One region of the Acidovorax sp. GW821-FHT10A04 genome, then DNA from elsewhere that is predicted to be linked to it. Evidence: riboswitches for the same ligand, from Rfam matches in the RefSeq annotation. Region 1 holds a riboswitch; the other holds the start of a gene.
The links. Region 1 has a riboswitch for S-adenosylhomocysteine ahead of ahcY (adenosylhomocysteinase). Riboswitches for the same ligand answer to the same signal wherever they lie in the genome.
Positions count from the first base shown of each region.

Region 2: it holds a riboswitch for S-adenosylhomocysteine, as region 1 does, so the genes downstream of both, metH (methionine synthase) here and ahcY (adenosylhomocysteinase) in region 1, are expected to answer to the same signal.

Region 1 covers NZ_JBWKNZ010000003.1:484,288-493,576, forward strand. The annotation lists gene AC07PF_RS09915 (DUF4124 domain-containing protein) at 1-64, opposite strand, end outside; gene metF (methylenetetrahydrofolate reductase [NAD(P)H]) at 118-969, opposite strand; gene AC07PF_RS09925 (TlyA family RNA methyltransferase) at 966-1,967, opposite strand; gene ahcY (adenosylhomocysteinase) at 2,080-3,516, opposite strand; S-adenosyl-L-homocysteine riboswitch at 3,595-3,672, opposite strand; gene AC07PF_RS09935 (DUF2855 family protein) at 3,710-4,801, opposite strand; gene AC07PF_RS09940 (TetR/AcrR family transcriptional regulator) at 4,880-5,518, shown strand; gene AC07PF_RS09945 (SDR family oxidoreductase) at 5,592-6,368, shown strand; gene AC07PF_RS09950 (peptide chain release factor 3) at 6,666-8,294, shown strand; gene AC07PF_RS09955 (hypothetical protein) at 8,392-9,289, shown strand, end outside.
Region 2 covers NZ_JBWKNZ010000002.1:692,771-702,059, forward strand. The annotation lists gene urtB (urea ABC transporter permease subunit UrtB) at 1-668, shown strand, start outside; gene urtC (urea ABC transporter permease subunit UrtC) at 710-1,903, shown strand; gene urtD (urea ABC transporter ATP-binding protein UrtD) at 1,930-2,673, shown strand; gene urtE (urea ABC transporter ATP-binding subunit UrtE) at 2,704-3,393, shown strand; gene fmdA (formamidase) at 3,453-4,682, shown strand; gene AC07PF_RS07630 (FmdB family zinc ribbon protein) at 4,699-5,064, shown strand; gene AC07PF_RS07635 (aliphatic amidase) at 5,095-6,120, shown strand; gene AC07PF_RS07640 (hypothetical protein) at 6,169-6,915, shown strand; S-adenosyl-L-homocysteine riboswitch at 6,933-7,033, shown strand; gene metH (methionine synthase) at 7,060-9,289, shown strand, end outside.

The sequences.
Region 1 (9,289 bases):
CCCCCACGCTCGATGCACCCAAGGCCCCCAGCAGGGCCAGCATCACGGCAAATACAACCTTCATGGCGCACCAGAAAAAATGAAACAAAGGGTGTGAATATTACCGTTGGACGCCACTCACAACACCAGGCGGCGGCAAATTTCGAGGGTGGCGGCGCTTTGGTTCATGGTGTAGAAGTGCAATGCAGGCACGCCTGCACTGCGCAGCCGGTCGCACAGATCCGTCACCACGTCGAGGCCGAAGGCTTTGATGCTCGCCATATCGTCCCCGAAAGCCTGCAGGCGCAGGCGGATCCAGCGCGGGATTTCGGCGCCGCAGGCATCCGAGAAGCGCAAGAGCTGGGTAGAGCTGGTGATCGGCATGATGCCCGGCACCACAGGGATGCTGGCGCCCAGGGCCTGCACGTCGTCCACGAAGCGGAAATAGGCATCCGCGTTGTAGAAGTACTGGGTGATGGCCGCGTCGGCGCCTGCCTGCACCTTGGCCAGGTAGGCCTTGAGGTCGGCTTCGGGTGAGCGGGCCTGGGGATGCACCTCGGGGTAGGCGGCCACTTCGATATGGAAGTCGCGCCCGGTCTCGGCCCGGATGAAGGCCACCAGGTCGCTGGCGTACTGGAACTCGCCGCCCGCGCCATAGCCGCTGGGCAGGTCACCACGCAAGGCCACCAGGCGCTTGACGCCCATGGCCTTGAGCTGGTCCAGCTGCTCGCGCACCGATGCGCGTGTGGCGCCGATGCAAGAGAAGTGCGAGGCCGCTGGCACGCTCTCGGCCAGGATCTCGCGCACGGTGCCGAAAGTGCCCTCCTGCGTGGAGCCGCCGGCACCGTAGGTGACGGAGCAGAACTCTGGGCTCAGCACATACAGCTGCTGGCGCTCGGCGCGCAGCTTGTCGGCGCCCGCAGGTGTCTTGGGCGGAAAGAATTCGAGGCTCACCGGAAAGCCAGTGGCCTGTGCCTTGGCTGCGTTCATGCGGCCCTCCTCGCAAAAACAAAGAATTCACGGTTGCCGTCGCCACCGCCAATGGGGCTTTCCAGCCAGGCCTGTACCGCGAGGCCCAGGCCGGCGCAGCAGTCGCGGATGCGCTGCTCGACCACCGCATACAGGGATTCGTCGCGCACGATGCCGCCCTTGCCGACCTGGCCGGGCTGCAGCTCGAACTGCGGCTTGACCAGCATCAGCAACTGCCCACCCGGCGCCAACAGTGGCACCAGCGCGGGCAGCACGAGGGTGAGCGAGATGAACGACAGGTCACCGGTGACCAGATCGAAGGTGGGCGTGATGTCCACCTGCTCCCGCCCCGCCCTGCGGCGGCGCACCGTGCGCACGATGCCTTCAGCCCGCGCGCGCGCCTTGGCGACGCGCTCGGCCTTGAAGGCCTCCACGTCCTGTTCCTTGGCATCGTCGCTGTCGTCGTACCCGTCGTCCACTTCACCGCCATTGCGCATCCAGGCATAGGGGGCCACGGGCTGGGTGTCGTTGTCGTCGATATCTGTTTCCACATGCTCGGACAGGGCCTCCTCGCAGGCTTCCTGCAGCGAATCGGCTGTCATGGCGCGGGCATTGAGCCCTTCCACGCCCACCACACGCGGGTCGTTGCGCAGCCGCTCATGCAACTGGCCTTGCCCCACGTCCACGCCGATCACCTGGGCAGCGCCCTGCTGCAGCAGGCAGTCGGTGAAGCCCCCGGTGCTCTGGCCCACGTCCAGGCAGCGCAGCCCCTTAACGGACAGCTTGGTGGCGGCGAGCGCGCCCTCAAGCTTGAGGCCGCCGCGCGAGAGGTACTTCGCCTCGGAGTCATCGAGCAGCCGCAGCTCGGCCACCGACGGAATGTCGTCACCGTTCTTGGCCACCTTCTGCCAGGGTGCGAGCGGCGACAGGCGCCACTCCACCCCGGCCGCGATCAGCCGCTGCGCCTGCGAGCGCGTGGCCGCATGGCCGAATTCCACCAAAAAAACATCTGCACGCATGCGTCACTCTCTCGCCGGGAGGCAATGGATTTCATGGCCCCAAGGGCACCAAGGTGTTCTGCGCCACCGGCGCCCTTCCCCCTGGGAAAGAGCGGCCGGCGGCGACCGCCGATCAGTAGCGGTAGGTGTCGGGCTTGTAAGGGCCTTGCTTGGACACGCCGATGTAGGCGGCCTGTTCGTCGGAGAGTTCGGTCAGCATGGCGCCGACCTTCTTCAGGTGCAGGCGTGCGACCTTTTCGTCGAGGTGCTTGGGCAGCACATAGACCTGGCCGTTCTCGTAGCGGTCCTTGTGCATGAACAGCTCGATCTGGGCGATGGTCTGGTTGGCGAACGAGCTGGACATCACAAAGCTCGGGTGGCCCGTGCCGCAGCCCAGGTTCACCAGGCGGCCCTTGGCCAGCAGGATGATGCGCTTGCCGTCCGGGAAGATCACATGGTCCACCTGGGGCTTGATCTCTTCCCACTCGTACTGTTCGAGCGTGGCGACCTGGATCTCGTTGTCGAAGTGGCCGATGTTGCAGACGATGGCCTGGTCCTTCATGGCCTTCATGTGCTCGTGGGTGATCACGTCCTTGTTGCCGGTGGTGGTCACGAAGATGTCGGCCTTGTCGGCAGCGTACTCCATGGTCACGACCTTGTAGCCTTCCATCGCGGCCTGCAGGGCGTTGATGGGGTCGATCTCGGTCACCCAGACCTGGGCCGACAGCGCGCGCAGGGCCTGGGCACTGCCCTTGCCCACGTCGCCGTAGCCGGCCACGCAGGCCACCTTGCCGGCGATCATCACGTCGGTGGCGCGCTTGATGCCGTCCACCAGCGATTCACGGCAGCCGTACAGGTTGTCGAACTTGCTCTTGGTCACCGAGTCGTTGACGTTAATCGCGCGGAACAGCAGCGTGCCCTTGGCCGACATTTCCTTCAGGCGGTGCACGCCCGTGGTGGTTTCTTCGGTCACGCCGATGATCTGGGCGCTCTTGCGGGTGTACCAGGTCGGGTCCACGGCCAGCTTGGCCTTGATCGAGGCGTACAGGCAGGTTTCTTCTTCGCTGGTGGGGTTGTCCAGCAGCGATGCGTCCTTCTCCGCGCGCTGGCCCAGGTGCATCAGCAGCGTGGCATCGCCACCATCGTCCAGGATCAGGTTGGGGCCTTCACCTTCGCTGCCGGCGGGGCCGAAGTCGAAGATGCGGTGGGTGTAGTCCCAGTACTCGGCCAGGGTTTCACCCTTGATGGCGAACACCGGCGTACCGGTGGCGGCGATGGCCGCAGCGGCATGGTCCTGCGTGGAGAAAATGTTGCACGAGGCCCAGCGCACGTCGGCACCCAGGGCCTGCAGCGTCTCGATCAGCACGGCGGTCTGGATGGTCATGTGCAGGCTGCCGGTGATGCGGGCGCCCTTCAAGGCCTTCTGGGCGGCGAATTCCTCGCGGATGGCCATCAGGCCGGGCATCTCCGTTTCGGCGATGCGGATTTCCTTGCGGCCCCAGGCGGCCAGGCCGATGTCGGCAATGATGCAGTCGGTGTTGACGACCGGGGCGTTGACGCGTGCGTTCATGGTGGTGTGCTCCAAAGCATGTTTGAAAGACCACGTTCAGCGCGGGGATGAGACGGAAGGCTCACTCACCACACGAGAAGTGGATGAGCGTCGTTGCTAGATGACTCCGAGCCTCACGCCCCGCCAGTGCTGGGGACGCTGCAACGCTCCTCGGATGCGCGCATTATAAGTAAAAGCACGCGGCATGCCACGTCTACAGCGTGACGACATGTCCCAGCTGCGGATCGATGCGTCCGGCATGCAGGTCCTCCACCAGCGCCTGCGCAGCGGCAAAGCCCGCGTGCTCCTGCACTCGCATCCAGGGCTGGCGGGCGTCGCTGATGCGCTCGATAAAGGCGCGCTGCGCGGCGTTGAACTTCTGGTTCACCACCTCCGGTCCCCAGTCGGCATTGCGCTTTCGGATCTGCACCGGCGCGAAGTAGAACGCCGGGGCCGGCCCGGGCAAGGCGGTATCGCGCAGGAACTGCGTGTTCTGGGCCGAGCCCGCATAGCAGTCGTAGACCAGGGCAGCGCCCAGGTGGTGGTGCACGCGTGCGCGCAGGCCCTCGTCGCCCGAAAAGTCCACGTACAGCGTGGGCACGCTCGTCTCCAGCGCCTCCAGCTCGCCATAGGCCACCGTGCGCTCGTAGCAGCCCAGGCCCTGCACGAAGGCGCTGTTGCGCGACGAGGTGAGTGCCACCCGCTCGATGCCCTCCTGCCCCTGCAGGCAGAACGCCGTGCCGAAGGCCGTCTTGCTCGATGCGCTGGAGAACACCAGGCGCTTCGCACCGAAGAAGGCATTGTCCGAGAGGAAGTCCGCCAGCATGAACGAGGTGATGAACAGCGGGCGCACCAGCATCTGCCAGTTCTCGTCGGCGGCGCGGTAGGCCGGATCGGCGCTGGTTCGCGTGTACTGGTTGTAGGCGGAGGTAAGGCCCTGGCGGTGCTCGGCGCCGTCGTAGAAGCCCCGCGCCGTCACGCGCACAGGCTGCATGCGCAGGTGGCTGGCGATCGGCCAGTAGCCGTAGAAGCGCTCGCCCACGGCCACGCCCTCCACGTCGGATGCCACGACCTCGGCAAAGCCCCAGACCGGCATGTGGCCCCAGCCCGCTTCGCCGGTGGGGAAAAAATCCCAGTACTTCATGGCATCGCCGAAGGCCGCGTAGGTGATGTTGTTGGTGGTCACGGCCACGCGGTCCACGCGCAGCAGGGCCTCGCCGGGCTGCAGCGGCGCCAGGGGCGACTGCACGGTGCGGGTGTGATTCAATGCGTTCTTGTCGGTCAACAGGCGGGTCTGCATGGTCATGGTGTGTCTCCGGTACGGGTGTGAAAAGGCGCTCTGGTCACTGTATGGCGCCGGGCCCTGCCGCGGGTTCGGAAACCGATGAAGGCCCCGCCCGCCCACCCCGCCGCAGCGGCCAGGCCCTTGAAACGGCCGCGCCAGGCGCGGGCCCGCTTTACCGTGCAGGCCATCTACGACGCCTTTGTTCGGATTTGGCAGCGCGACGGCTGGGACAAGCTCACCACGCGCAACGTGGCGCTGGAGACCGGTATCGCCGTGGGCACGCTCTACGACTACTTCCCCAACAAGACGGCCCTGCTCTCAGGCTACGTGCGCCACTGCATTGAAACCCTGCTCGCGGCCATCGAGCGCGAGGCCGTGCAGCCCGCCGGCCTGCCCTGGGAGCAGCGCATCCACCAGCTGGTGCGCCTGGTCTGCGGCGTGGATGCGCCCGAGCTGCCGACCTTTTACCCCGGGATGCTGGCGCTGGAAGCGCAGATGGCCGAGCCCCGCGACCACCGCCGCGCGCATGAGGAACTCGTCGCCGCGTGGGGCCGGGTGCTGGCGGCCTGCACCGATCTGCCCCGGGCGACGGCCCCGGACCTGGCTCGCAAGCTGCACCTGTCCGCCTGGGGCGGGAGGCGCTACGTTCTGCTCCTGCAGCTGGGGCCCGAGGAGATGCGGCAGTGGGCCCATGGCGTGGAACAGCTTTGCTGCGCCGCCATCCGCCAGGCGGACTGAGCTTGTCACCTGCGCGGCTGCTGCGCCCGGCAAGCCGCCCGACACTGGCGCCCTCACACAAGAGGAGCATTCCATGGACCCGAAGGACAAGGTCATCATCGTCACCGGCGGCGCCAGCGGCATCGGCCGCAGCATCGCGCGGCGTTTTGCACAGGAGGGCGCGCGCGCCGTGGTCGTCGCCGACCTGCACCTGGAACCAGCACAGGCCGTGGCCGACGAGATCGGTGGCCTGGCGGTGCGCTGCGACGTTGCGCGCGAGGCCGACATCAAGGCCCTGGTGGCCACCACGCGCGCGCGCTACGGCCGGGTCGATGCCTACATCTCCAACGCCGGCATCCTGGGCCGCCCAGGTGGCATCGAGCTCGAAGACCCGCTGTGGGACGCGATGTGGAACATCCACGGCATGGCCCATGTCTGGGCCGCCCGCGCCGTGGTGCCCGAGATGGTGGAGCGCGGCGAGGGTTTCTTCCTGGTCACGGCCTCGGCGGCGGGGCTGCTGACCATCGTCGAGTCCGCGCCCTACGCCGTCACCAAGCATGCGGCCGTGGCCTTTGCCGAGTGGCTGCGCATCGCCTACGGCCGCAAGGGCGTGGGTGTCGCCTGCCTGTGCCCGCAGTCGGTGCAGACCGCCATGGTCACGGGCGATGGGGGTTCGGCCTCGCACGACGGCATCCTGCCGCCCGAGCAGGTGGCGGGCGACGTGCTGGCCGCCATGCAGGACGGCCGCTTCCTGGTGCTGCCCCACCCCGAGGTGGCGCAGTACTTCCGCAACAAGGGCCAGGACTACGAGCGCTGGCTGGGCGGCATGCAGAAGATGTACGCGCGCCACGCCCAGGCACAGGAGGCCTGAAACACCCCCTGAGTCGCTTCGCGCCTTCCCCCTCTCTCGACTCGCTGCGCGAGTCGGGAGGGGGACGCCCCCGGTGCGGCGGGGCGGCCCTTGCACGGGAGCACTGGATTGGGCCGCGCCAGTTTCATCCGTCGCGGGTTGCGCGAAGCGCGGTGGAGCAACTCGGATACGGCCGCCGAGGGGCCTGGGCGCGAGCCCGGTAAAATCAGCGGTTTCGGGCGCGTGAGCGCCTGCCGCGCCGACTGCCGTAGGCCCCTGCCGCAGCGAGCTGCCCACCCCCATCTCTTGGAATCCCCTGTGTCCTACGCCCCCGAAACCCGGCGCCGCCGCACCTTTGCCATCATTTCCCACCCCGACGCGGGCAAGACCACGCTGACCGAAAAGCTGCTGCTGTTCTCGGGTGCGATCCAGATCGCCGGTGCCGTCAAGGGCCGCAAGGCCAGCCGCCATGCCACCTCGGACTGGATGGAAATCGAAAAGCAGCGCGGCATCTCGGTGGCCTCCTCGGTCATGCAGATGCTGTACCGCGAGCATGTGATCAACCTGCTCGACACGCCCGGCCACAAGGACTTCTCGGAAGACACCTACCGCGTGCTCACCGCCGTCGACTCGGCGCTGATGGTGATCGACGCGGCCAACGGCGTGGAAGCGCAGACGCGCCGCCTGATCGAGGTCTGCCGCCAGCGCGACACGCCCATCATCACCTTCGTGAACAAGATGGACCGCGAAGTGCGCGACCCGCTGGACATCATGGACGAGGTCGAGCGCGAGCTGGGCATGCCCTGCTGCCCCATGACCTGGCCCGTGGGCCAGGGCAAGGCCTTCGGCGGCATCATCAACCTGCGCAACAAGACCATGACGGTGTTCGAGTCCGGCAGCGAGCGCCGCCCGCAGGACTTCGAGGCCATCCCGCTGTCCGACGAAACCACGCTGCGCGCGCGCTTCGGCGCCGAGTTCGACGCCGCGCTCGAAAGCATGGAACTGGCCGTGGGTGCCTCGCCCGAGTGGGACCACGAGGCCTTCCTGGCCGGCAAGCTGACGCCCGTGTTCTTCGGCTCCGGGGTGAACAACTTCGGGGTGATGGAGGTGCTCGATGCGCTGGTGGACATGGCGCCGCCCCCCGGCCCGCGCGTGAGCACGCTGCAGGTCAACAAGCAGCCCGTGGTCAAGACCATCCAGCCCGAGGACGAGGGCTTTGCCGGCGTGGTGTTCAAGGTGCAGGCCAACATGGACGCCAACCACCGCGACCGCATCGCCTTCGTGCGCGTGGCCTCCGGCAAGTACGTGCCGGGCATGAAGCTCAAGGTGCAGCGCAGCGCCAAGGAGCTGCGCCCCACCTCGGTCGTGACTTTCATGTCGCAGCGCCGCGAGGCGGTGGAAGAGGCCTACGCGGGCGACATCATCGGCTTCACCACGCACGGCGGCGTGCAGCTCGGCGACACCATCACCGATGGCGCCAACCTGCAGTTCACCGGCCTGCCGTTCTTCGCACCCGAGATGTTCATGACCGTGGTGCTCAAGAACCCGCTGCGCACCAAGCAGCTGCAGCAGGGCCTGGCCCAGCTGGGCGAGGAAGGGGCCATCCAGGTCTTCAAGCCCGATGCCGGCGGCAACATGCTGCTCGGAGCCGTGGGCCAGCTGCAGTTCGAAGTGGTGCAGCACCGCCTCAAGGCGGAATACGATGCCGACGTGCGCCTGGAGGGCTGCCAGTACACCGGCGCACGCTGGATCACGGCCGACAACGCGGCCGACCTGCGCGCCTTCACCGACGCCTACCCGCTGCGCCTGGCGCACGACGCGGCCGACACGCTGGCCTACCTGTGCACCTCGCCCTACGACGTGCGCCTGGCGCAGGAGCGGTTCCCCAAGATCCACTTCCATCCGCTGCGCGAACACGCCGGGCTGAGCCTGGGCAGCGCGAGCTGAGCCTCTTCCTCCAAGCCATCTCTCAGCCATCGTCCCTCCCATGCGGCACGCCCAGCCCTCGACAGCACGGCCTGCGCTCCGTGGGAGGGCGGCAGGCATGCTGCGGCGTTTCATGCTGGTGCTCGCACTGGGACTGGGCTGCACCCTGGCCGTGGCAGACCCGCCCCGCAGCGGCGCCAGGCAGCCCGCCGCGCCACGCGCGGAAATCCCGCCCGTCCAGGACATCCTGAACATGCCGGTCGGCGACCCGCCCGTGGAATCCATGCACTGGCCCCAGGCGCTGGAGGCATTGGGCCGTCCCCGCGAGGCCGCCGCCCTGCGCCAGGCCCTGCTGCTGCGCTGGCTGGCCAGCCTGCAACCGGCAGGGAACTTCGCCCCGACGACCGAAACCCTGGGCCAGGCCATCGAGTCCGTCGGATCACCCGACAGCACCGCCCGCGCCCGTGACGCCAAGGCCTGGTGGAACGCCCTGCTGGCCCGCCAGCTGCGCATCGCACTGCCCGAGGCCAGCGTGCCCTTGCCTGACGAGATCGGTAGCCTGCAGGAACGCCTGGTGACCCTGCGCCCCGGCGTCTGGGCACTGCGCGACAACGCCAGGGCACCCACCGCCAACCCGACCCCGGGCGTGGCACCAGCGCCCGGCGTCTTCGCCCTGGTGGAACTGCACAACACCGGCAGCAGGGCGCTGGCCCTGGGGCCCTTCGATCTGGAACTGCTGCCGCAGCGTGCTGCGGCCCAAGCGGCCACACCCGCCTGGTCGATGGCCTGCGAGACTCCCCGCTACCAGGCCAAAGCCCCCCTGGCGCCCAACCAGGCCCAGCCCTACCTGTGCCGCGGTCCGGCGCTGCAAGGTGCCGCAGAGGATGCGGGCGCGGTGCTCCTCGCCGCCCAGCAGCAGGGGCGGCTGCGCATCCGGTCCGACGCGCTCGACCGGGAATCCGAGCGCAGTGCGATCGCCACCGCGCTCGCGCAGCCCCGGCAGGACGCGCTGCGCA
Region 2 (9,289 bases), on a different contig from region 1:
TCGGCATTGCCTTCGCCGCGGGCTGGCTCGTGGAATGGGGCCTGATACGCCACCTGTACAAGCGCCCGCTCGATACGCTGCTGGCCACCTGGGGCATCAGCCTGGCGCTGCAGCAGTGCTTTCGCACCTTCATCGGCCCCAAGGAAGTCAGCCCCACCTTGCCCGACTGGCTGCTGGGCTCGTGGGCACCCGTCGAGGGCCTGGATATCCCCATCAACGGCATGTTCGTGCTGGGGCTCACGGTGGTGGTCACCTGCGGCGTGCTGCTGGCGCTGCACCGCAGTCGCTGGGGCCTTCGGGTCCGTGCAACGGTGGCCAACCGCGTGATGGCCAATGCCACGGGCATCGATACGCAAAAGACCGACCGCCTGACCTTCGCCATCGGCTGCGGCATCGCCGGTGTGGCGGGGGCCGCCTTCACCACCATCGGCTCCACCGGGCCGACCTCGGGCTCGCTCTACATCGTGGACGCCTTCCTGGTCGTCACCTTCGGCGGTGCGGCCAGCCTGCTGGGCACGGTGGTCTCGGCCTTCGGCATCGCGCAGACGCAGTCCATCACCGAGTTCTTCCTGGCCGGCTCCATGGCCAAGGTGATCACGCTGTCGCTGATCGTGCTGATCCTGATGGTGCGGCCGCAGGGCCTGTTCGCCTCCAAGGTGCGCCGCTGAGCGTTCGCCGACCCCCCACCTGAGTTCACCGGAGTCCTTTCATGAATGCCCTCAAAGCCTGGATCCAGCGCTACCAGCTCGCCAGCCTGGTGCTGCTCACCGTGCTGCTGGCCGTGGTGCTGCCGCTCGCGCTCGACATCTTTCGCCTGAACCTGGTGGGCAAGTACCTCACCTACGCCTTCGTGGCCATCGGCCTGGTCATGGTCTGGGGCTACGGCGGCGTGCTCAGCCTGGGGCAGGGTGTGTTCTTCGGCCTGGGCGGCTACGCCATGGCCATGTTTCTCAAGCTCGAAGCCTCCGACCCCATCAGCACCAAGATCCAGTCCACCCCCGGCATCCCCGACTTCATGGACTGGAACCAGATCACCGAGCTGCCCGCGTTCTGGGTGCCGTTCAAGAGCCTGCCGTTCTCGCTGGCCGCGGTGATCGTGGTGCCCACATTGCTGGCCTTTATCGTGAGCTTCGCCATGTTCAAGCGCCGCGTGGGCGGCGTGTACTTCGCCATCATCACCCAGGCCGTGGCGCTGATCTGCACCGTGCTCATCATCGGCCAGCAGGGCTACACCGGCGGCGTCAACGGCATGACCGACCTCAAGACCCTGTGGGGCTGGGACACGCGCACCGACAGCGCCAAGTACATCCTGTACTACGTGTGCGTGGCGCTGCTGGTGCTGTCCATCGTGCTGTGCCGCTTCATCCAGACCAGCAAGCTCGGCACCCTGCTGCTGGCCATGCGCGACAAGGAAGACCGCGTGCGCTTCTCGGGCTACGACGTGGCCAACTTCAAGGTCTTCACCTTCTGCCTGGCGGCCGCGCTCTCGGGCATCGGCGGTGCGCTGTTTTCGCTGCAGGTGGGCTTCATGTCGCCGAGCTTCGTGGGCATCGTGCCGTCCATCGAGATGGTGATCTACGCCGCCGTGGGTGGGCGCATGAGCCTGGTCGGGGCGGTGTACGGCACCTTGCTGGTCAACGCCGGCAAGACCTACTTCTCCGAAAGCTTTCCCGACCTGTGGCTGTTCCTCATGGCCGCCCTGTTCATCGGCGTGACCATGGCCTTCCCAATGGGCCTGGCCGGCCTGTGGGAGAGCCACATCGTGCCCTGGTGGAAGGGCCGCCGCGAGGCGCTGCGCCAGGCTGCGGTGCGGGCGCCGGTGGCACCGCCAAGCCGCCCGCCCACCGATGCGCCGGCCGCCGCCCCGAGCCTGCCTGAAGGCGCCAGCAGCCAGCGCGCCTGAGCGCACCCCGCACCCGGAGCACCCCCATGAGCAACACCGACTTCGCCCTGGCCGTGGAAGACCTCACGGTCTCGTTCGACGGCTTCAAGGCCATCGACGCCCTCACGCTGTACGTCGACAAGAACGAGCTGCGCGTGATCATCGGCCCCAACGGCGCGGGCAAGACCACGCTGCTGGACCTGATCTGCGGCAAGACGCGCGCCACCGGCGGCAGCATCAAGTTCCGGAACGAGGAGCTCACGCGCATGGCCGAGCACAAGCGTGTGCGCCTGGGGATCGGCCGCAAGTTCCAGACGCCCTCGATCTACGAGAACCTCTCGGTGTTCCAGAACCTGGAGGTCTCCTACCCCTCGGGGCGCTCGGTGTTCGGCGCACTCGCGTTCCGCTGCACCCCGGCGGTGAAGGAGCGCGTGCAGGCCGTGGCCGACGACATCGGCCTCGGGGACAAGCTCGACACCGAGGCCGGCCTGCTCTCGCACGGCCAGAAGCAGTGGCTGGAGATCGGCATGCTGCTGATGCAGGAGCCCGAGCTGCTGATGCTCGACGAGCCGATTGCCGGCATGAGCGCACGCGAGCGCGAGCTCACGGCCGAGCTGCTGCAGCGCATCTGCAAGAACCGCGCGGTGATCGTGATCGAGCACGACATGGAGTTCGTCAAGCGCATCGCGCACAAGGTCACCGTCATGCACCAGGGAAAGATCCTGGCCGAGGGCTCGATGGACAAGGTCCAGAACGACCCCAAGGTGATCGACGTCTACCTCGGCCACTGACCGAGCCACCCCGCACAGGAGCACCACCGTATGTTGGAAGTCAAGGACCTGTTCGTGGCCTACGGCCAGAGCGAAGCACTGCACGGCATCTCCTTCGAGGGCCGGGCCAACGAGACCGTGGCCATCATGGGCCGCAACGGCATGGGCAAGACCACGCTGTTCAAGAGCCTCATGGGGGTGATGCCGGTCAAGAGCGGCAGCATCACCGTGGCCGGCCAGGAGGTGACGCGTGACGAGAGCTTTCGCCGCGTGGCCAAGGGCATTGCCTACGTGCCCCAGGGCCGCATGATCTTTCCCACGCTCACGGTGGAAGAGAACATCCAGACGGGGCTGGAGAACTCGAAGACGCGCGAGATCCCCGATGAGATCTACGCCCTGTTCCCCGTGCTGTGGGACATGCGCCGGCGCAAGGGCGGCAACCTTTCGGGCGGGCAGCAGCAGCAACTGGCGATTGCGCGCGCGCTGGTCACCGACCCCAAGGTGCTGCTGCTCGACGAGCCCACCGAGGGCATCCAGCCTTCCATCATCAAGGACATCGCCCGGGCCCTCAACGAGATCCGCAAGCTGCGCCAGATCACCATCGTGGTCAGCGAGCAGGTGCTCTCGTTCGCCATGGACGTGGCCGACCGCCTGTTCGTTATCGAAGGCGGCCGTCTGGTGCACGAGACCGCGCGCGCCGATACCGACCAGCAGCACATCAAGGCCTACCTCTCGGTCTGAGCCCCTCTTTCTTTTCTCTCTTCGTTCCCCTTCCACAACCATCCAAGGAGCAACACGCCATGGCCGATACCCTGATCAAGGTGGACCTCAAGCAGTCGCCGTACGACAACCCCCAGGTGCACAACCGCTGGCACCCGGACATCCCCATGGCCGTGTGGGTGGAGCCCGGGGCGGAGTTCAAGCTCGAAACCTACGACTGGACCGGCGGCGCCATCAAGAATGACGACAGCGCCGACGACGTGCGCGACGTGGACCTGTCCACTGTGCACTTCCTGTCGGGCCCCGTGGGCGTCAAGGGCGCCGAGCCGGGCGACCTGCTGGTGGTGGACCTGCTCGACATCGGCGCGCGCGACGACAGCCTGTGGGGCTTCAACGGCTTCTTCTCCAAGAAGAACGGCGGCGGCTTCCTGACCGAGCACTACCCGCTGGCGCAAAAGTCCATCTGGGACTTCCACGGCATGTTCACCAACAGCCGCCACATCCCGGGCGTGAACTTCGCGGGCCTGATCCACCCCGGCCTGATCGGCTGCCTGCCCGACCAGAAGATGCTCGATGCCTGGAATGCGCGCGAGGCCGAGCTGATCGCCACCGACCCGGACCGCGTGCCCGGCCTGGCCAACCCGCCCAACGGAATCACCGCCCACATGGGCAAGCTGCAGGGCGAGGCCAAGGCCAAGGCCGCCGCCGAGGGCGCACGCACGGTGCCGCCACGCGAGCACGGTGGCAACTGCGACATCAAGGACCTCTCGCGCGGCTCCAAGGTGTATTTCCCGGTCTACGTCGAAGGCGCGGGGCTCTCGGTGGGTGACCTGCACTTCAGCCAGGGCGACGGCGAGATCACCTTCTGCGGAGCCATCGAAATGGCGGGCTGGGTGCACATGAAGGTCAGCCTGATCAAGGGCGGCATGGCCAAGTACGGCATCAAGAACCCGATCTTCAAGCCCAGCCCTGTCACCCCCAACTACAAGGACTACCTGATCTTCGAGGGCATCTCGGTCGACGAATCGGGCAAGCAGCATTACCTGGATGTCACGGTGGCCTACCGCCAGGCCTGCCTGAACGCCATCGAGTACCTGAAAAAGTTCGGCTATAGCGGTGCACAGGCCTATTCCATCCTGGGCACGGCCCCGGTGCAGGGCCACATCAGCGGCGTGGTCGACGTGCCCAATGCCTGCGCCACGCTGTGGCTGCCCACCGAGATCTTCGACTTCGACATCAACCCCACGGCCGCCGGCCCGGTGAAGATGCTCGACGGCAGCATCGACATGCCGATCTCGCAAGACAAGTAGCCACGAAGGCCCGCCCATGCCCACCTACGACTACGCCTGCCCCGACTGCGGCAACTTCGATGCGCTGCGCAGCGTGGCCCTGCGCAACGAGCCCTGCGCCTGCCCCGAATGCGGGGCCGCAGCGGCGCGCGTGTTCGCCTACGCCCCCCATCTGGCCTGCGTGAGCCCCGAGCAGCGCCGCGCGCACGACACCAACGAGCGCGCGCAGCACGCCCCGCGCTCGTCCTCGCGCGATGGCGATGCCGGCAGCTACGGCCGGCTGCGCCACCCCTCGGGGTGTGGCTGCTGCGGCGGCGGTGGCAGCAAGCGCGGCGGGACGGTCACGGCACCGAGTGGCGCCAAGACCTTTCCCACAAAAAGGCCCTGGATGATCAGCCACTGACGAATCAACGATTCCCAAGGAGACCACGCCATGATCCACGGCGATATTTCAAGCAGCAAGGACACCGTGGGCGTCGCGGTTGTCAACTACAAGATGCCGCGCCTGCACACCCAGGCCGACGTGCTGGACAACGCGCGCAGGATCGCCGACATGCTGGTGGGCATGAAGACCGGCCTGCCGGGCATGGACCTCGTGGTCTTCCCCGAATACAGCACCCACGGCATCATGTACGACCGCCAGGAGATGATGGATACCGCCACCACCATTCCTGGCCCCGAGACGGAAATCTTCGCGGCTGCCTGCCGCAAGGCCAAGGTCTGGGGCGTGTTCTCGCTCACGGGCGAGCGGCATGAAGAGCATCCGCACAAGATGCCCTACAACACGCTCATCCTGATGAACGACCAGGGCGAGATCGTGCAGAAGTACCGCAAGATCATGCCCTGGACGCCCATCGAGGGCTGGTACCCCGGCGACCAGACCTATGTGAGCGAGGGGCCCAAGGGCCTCAAGATCAGCCTCATCATCTGCGACGACGGCAACTACCCCGAGATCTGGCGCGACTGCGCGATGAAGGGTGCCGAGCTCATCGTGCGCTGCCAGGGCTATATGTATCCGGCCAAGGAACAGCAGATCCTGATGAGCAAGGCCATGGCCTTTGCCAACAACACCTACGTGGCGGTGGCCAATGCGGCGGGGTTCGACGGCGTGTACAGCTACTTCGGCCACTCGGCGCTGATCGGCTTCGACGGCCGCACGCTGGGCGAGTGCGGGGAGGAGGAATACGGCGTGCAGTACGCGGCCCTCTCCACCAGCCTGATCCGCGATTTCCGCAGAAACGGTCAGTCCGAGAACCACCTGTTCAAGCTGCTGCACCGCGGCTACACCGGTGTTCTCAATTCCGGCGAAGGGGACAAGGGCGTGGCCTCCTGCCCCTACGGCTTCTACCAGCGCTGGGTGACCGACCCCGACGGCACGCGCGCCGCCGTGCAGGCGCTCACGCGCAGCACCGTGGGCACGGCCGAGTGCCCCATCGAAGGAATACCGCACGGCGGGTGACGCACGGTTACCAGGACGCGCCCGGCAGTTGCCGATAATGGGGCGCACATGGTGGCACCCGCATCCCTTCACATCCCCCTGGCCTTGCTGGCCCTGTCGTCGCTTGCCTTTCTGGCCGGTTGCTCCGCCCCGGCACCCACCGCGCGCGGTGAGGTGCGCGGCGCGCCCACCACTGCGGGCGAACTGGCCCAGTCGGACGTGAACCGCATGGCCACGCTGGCCATGCGCGACAACCTGGCCAGCCTGTACCTGCTGATGGACAAGCTCTACCGCCGCAACCCGGCCGAGTGGCGCAAAAGCGGCGCGGCCAGCCGCGAGCAGGCCATGGAGCAGGTGCGCGCCGCCGTGGAACAGCGCCAGCCCTGGGCGCCGCTGCAGGGCCGGCGCGATATCGCGGGCCTGGCCTTTGCGCTGGCCCCCGAATTCGCGGGCGACCGGGTGGCGGCCTTCATTGCTGCCACGGCCGACATGCTGGTCACCGCGCATGGCGGCAAGACAGAGTTCTTCCTGCTCGACTCGCTCGACGCCCAGCACCTGTACAACGCCGCGCGCAACGTCGAGTCGGCGGTGTGGCTGCTGTCCCAGCGGCGCAATGGCGCGGGCCAGCCGCTGCTGTGGGCCGACGAGATCGGGCCCCAGGGGCGCAACCTGAGCTTCGAGCGCGAATTCGGCAAGCTCATCGCCCGCCTGGACCTGGTGGCCGTGGTGGTGACCGAGAAGTACCGCCGCGCGGCCATCAGCTATGTGCAGGGGATCGTCGGGGGCACTTTTCTGCAGTTCCTGCCCGTTCGCTAGGCAGGTAAAATGCCGCTTCCCCCGAGGAGCGTTGCAGCGGACAAGCCCGGCACCCAGATTGCCAGGCAACCATCCGTCAGGCTCGGGGCCGACCACCCCGCAACGACGCTCACCTGTTACCGACCCCACTTGCAGGTGAGCCTGATGTCCGCCCTTCCCATGCCCCCCCTGAAGCTGTCCGGCCTGGAGCCCGTCTCCATTGGTGAGGGCACGCTGTTCGTCAACATCGGCGAGCGCACCAACGTCACCGGCTCCAAGGCCTTTGCCCGCATGATCCTCAACGGGCAGTACGAGGAGGCCCTGGCCGTGGCGCGCCAGCAGGTGGAAAACGGCGCCCAGGTGATCGACATCAACATGGACGAGGCCATGCTCGACAGCAAGGCGGCCATGGTGCGCTTTCTGCAGCTCATCGCCTCCGAGCCCGACATCGCGCGCGTGCCCATCATGGTGGACAGCTCCAAGTGGGAGGTGATCGAGGCCGGCCTGCGCTGCATCCAGGGCAAGGGCATCGTGAACTCCATCTCCATGAAGGAGGGCATCGACAAGTTCAAGCACGAGGCGCGCCTGGTCAAGCGCTATGGCGCGGCCGCCGTGGTCATGGCCTTCGACGAGAAGGGCCAGGCCGACACCTTCGAGCGCAAGATCGAGATCTGCGAGCGCGCCTACCGCGTGCTGGTCGACGAGGTGGACTTCCCGCCCGAGGACATCATCTTCGACCCCAACATCTTCGCGGTGGCCACCGGCATCGAGGAGCACAACAACTACGCGGTCGATTTCATCGAGGCCGTGCGCTGGATCAAGCAGAACTTGCCCGGCGCCAAGGTCTCGGGCGGTGTCTCCAACGTGAGCTTCAGCTTCCGCGGCAACGACCCGGTGCGCGAGGCGATCCACACCGTGTTCCTGTACCACGCGATCCAGGCCGGCATGGACATGGGCATCGTCAACGCCGGCATGGTCGGCGTCTACGACGACCTGGAGCCCACGCTGCGCGAACGTGTCGAGGACGTGGTGCTCAACCGCCGCCCCGATGCGGGCGAGCGTTTGGTCGAGGTGGCCGAGACCGCCAAGAGCGGCGCCAAGGACGAGAGCAAGAAGCTCGAATGGCGCGGCACCCCCGAGGCCCCGCGCACCGTGGGCGAGCGCCTGTCGCATGCGCTGGTGCACGGCATCACCGACTTCATCGTCGAAGACACCGAAGAGGCCTACCAGGCCATCGTCGCCAAGGGCGGGCGGCCGCTGCACGTGATCGAAGGCCCGCTGATGGACGGCATGAACGTCGTGGGCGACCTGTTCGGCGCCGGCAAGATGTTCCTGCCCCAGGTGGTCAAGAGTGCGCGCGTGATGAAGTCCGCCGTTGCCCACCTGATTCCCTACATCGAGGAAGAAAAGCGCCAGGACGAACTGGCCGGGCGCGACGTGCGCAGCAAGGGCAAGATCATCATCGCCACCGTCAAGGGCGACGTGCATGACATCGGCAAGAACATCGTCACCGTCGTGCTCCAGTGCAACAACTTCGAGGTGGTGAACATGGGCGTGATGGTGCCCTGTCACGAGATCCTGGCGCGCGCCAAGGTCGAGGGGGCCGACATCGTGGGCCTGTCGGGCCTGATCACGCCCAGCCTCGAAGAGATGCAGTACGTGGCCGGCGAGATGCAGAAGGACGACCACTTCCGCATCAAGAAGATCCCGCTGCTCATCGGCGGCGCCACCACCAGCCGCGTGCACACGGCCGTGAAGATCGCGCCGCACTACGAAGGCCCTGTCGTCTACGTGCCCGATGCCTCGCGCAGCGTGAGCGTGGCCCAGAGCCTGCTGGGCGACGGCGTGCACAGCTATGTGCAGGAGCTCAACGCCGACTACGACAAGGTGCGCACCCAGCACGCCAACAAGAAGCAGACCCCGCTGTGGTCGCTGGCCAAGGTCCGGGCCAACAAGACGCCGGTGGACTGGGCGGCTTTCCAACCCACCGTGCCGCGCGCGCTGGGCCGCCGGGTGTTCAAGAACTTCGACCTGGCCGAGCTGGCGCGCTACATCGACTGGGGCCCGTTCTTCCAGACCTGGGACCTGGCCGGCCCGTACCCCGCGATCCTGACCGACGAGGTGGTGGGCGTGGAGGCCACGCGCGTGTTCGCCGATGCGCAGGCCATGCTGAAAAAGATCATCGAGGGCCGCTGGCTCACCGCCAGCGGCGTGATGGGCCTGTACCCGGCCAACAGCGTGAACGACGACGACATCGAGTTCTACACCGACGAAACCCGCACCGAGGTCGCCATGACCTGGTACGGCATGCGCCAGCAGACCGAAAAGCACGTCATCGACGGCGTGACCCGCCCCAGCCGCTGCCTGGCCGACTTCGTCGCACCCAAGGACAGCG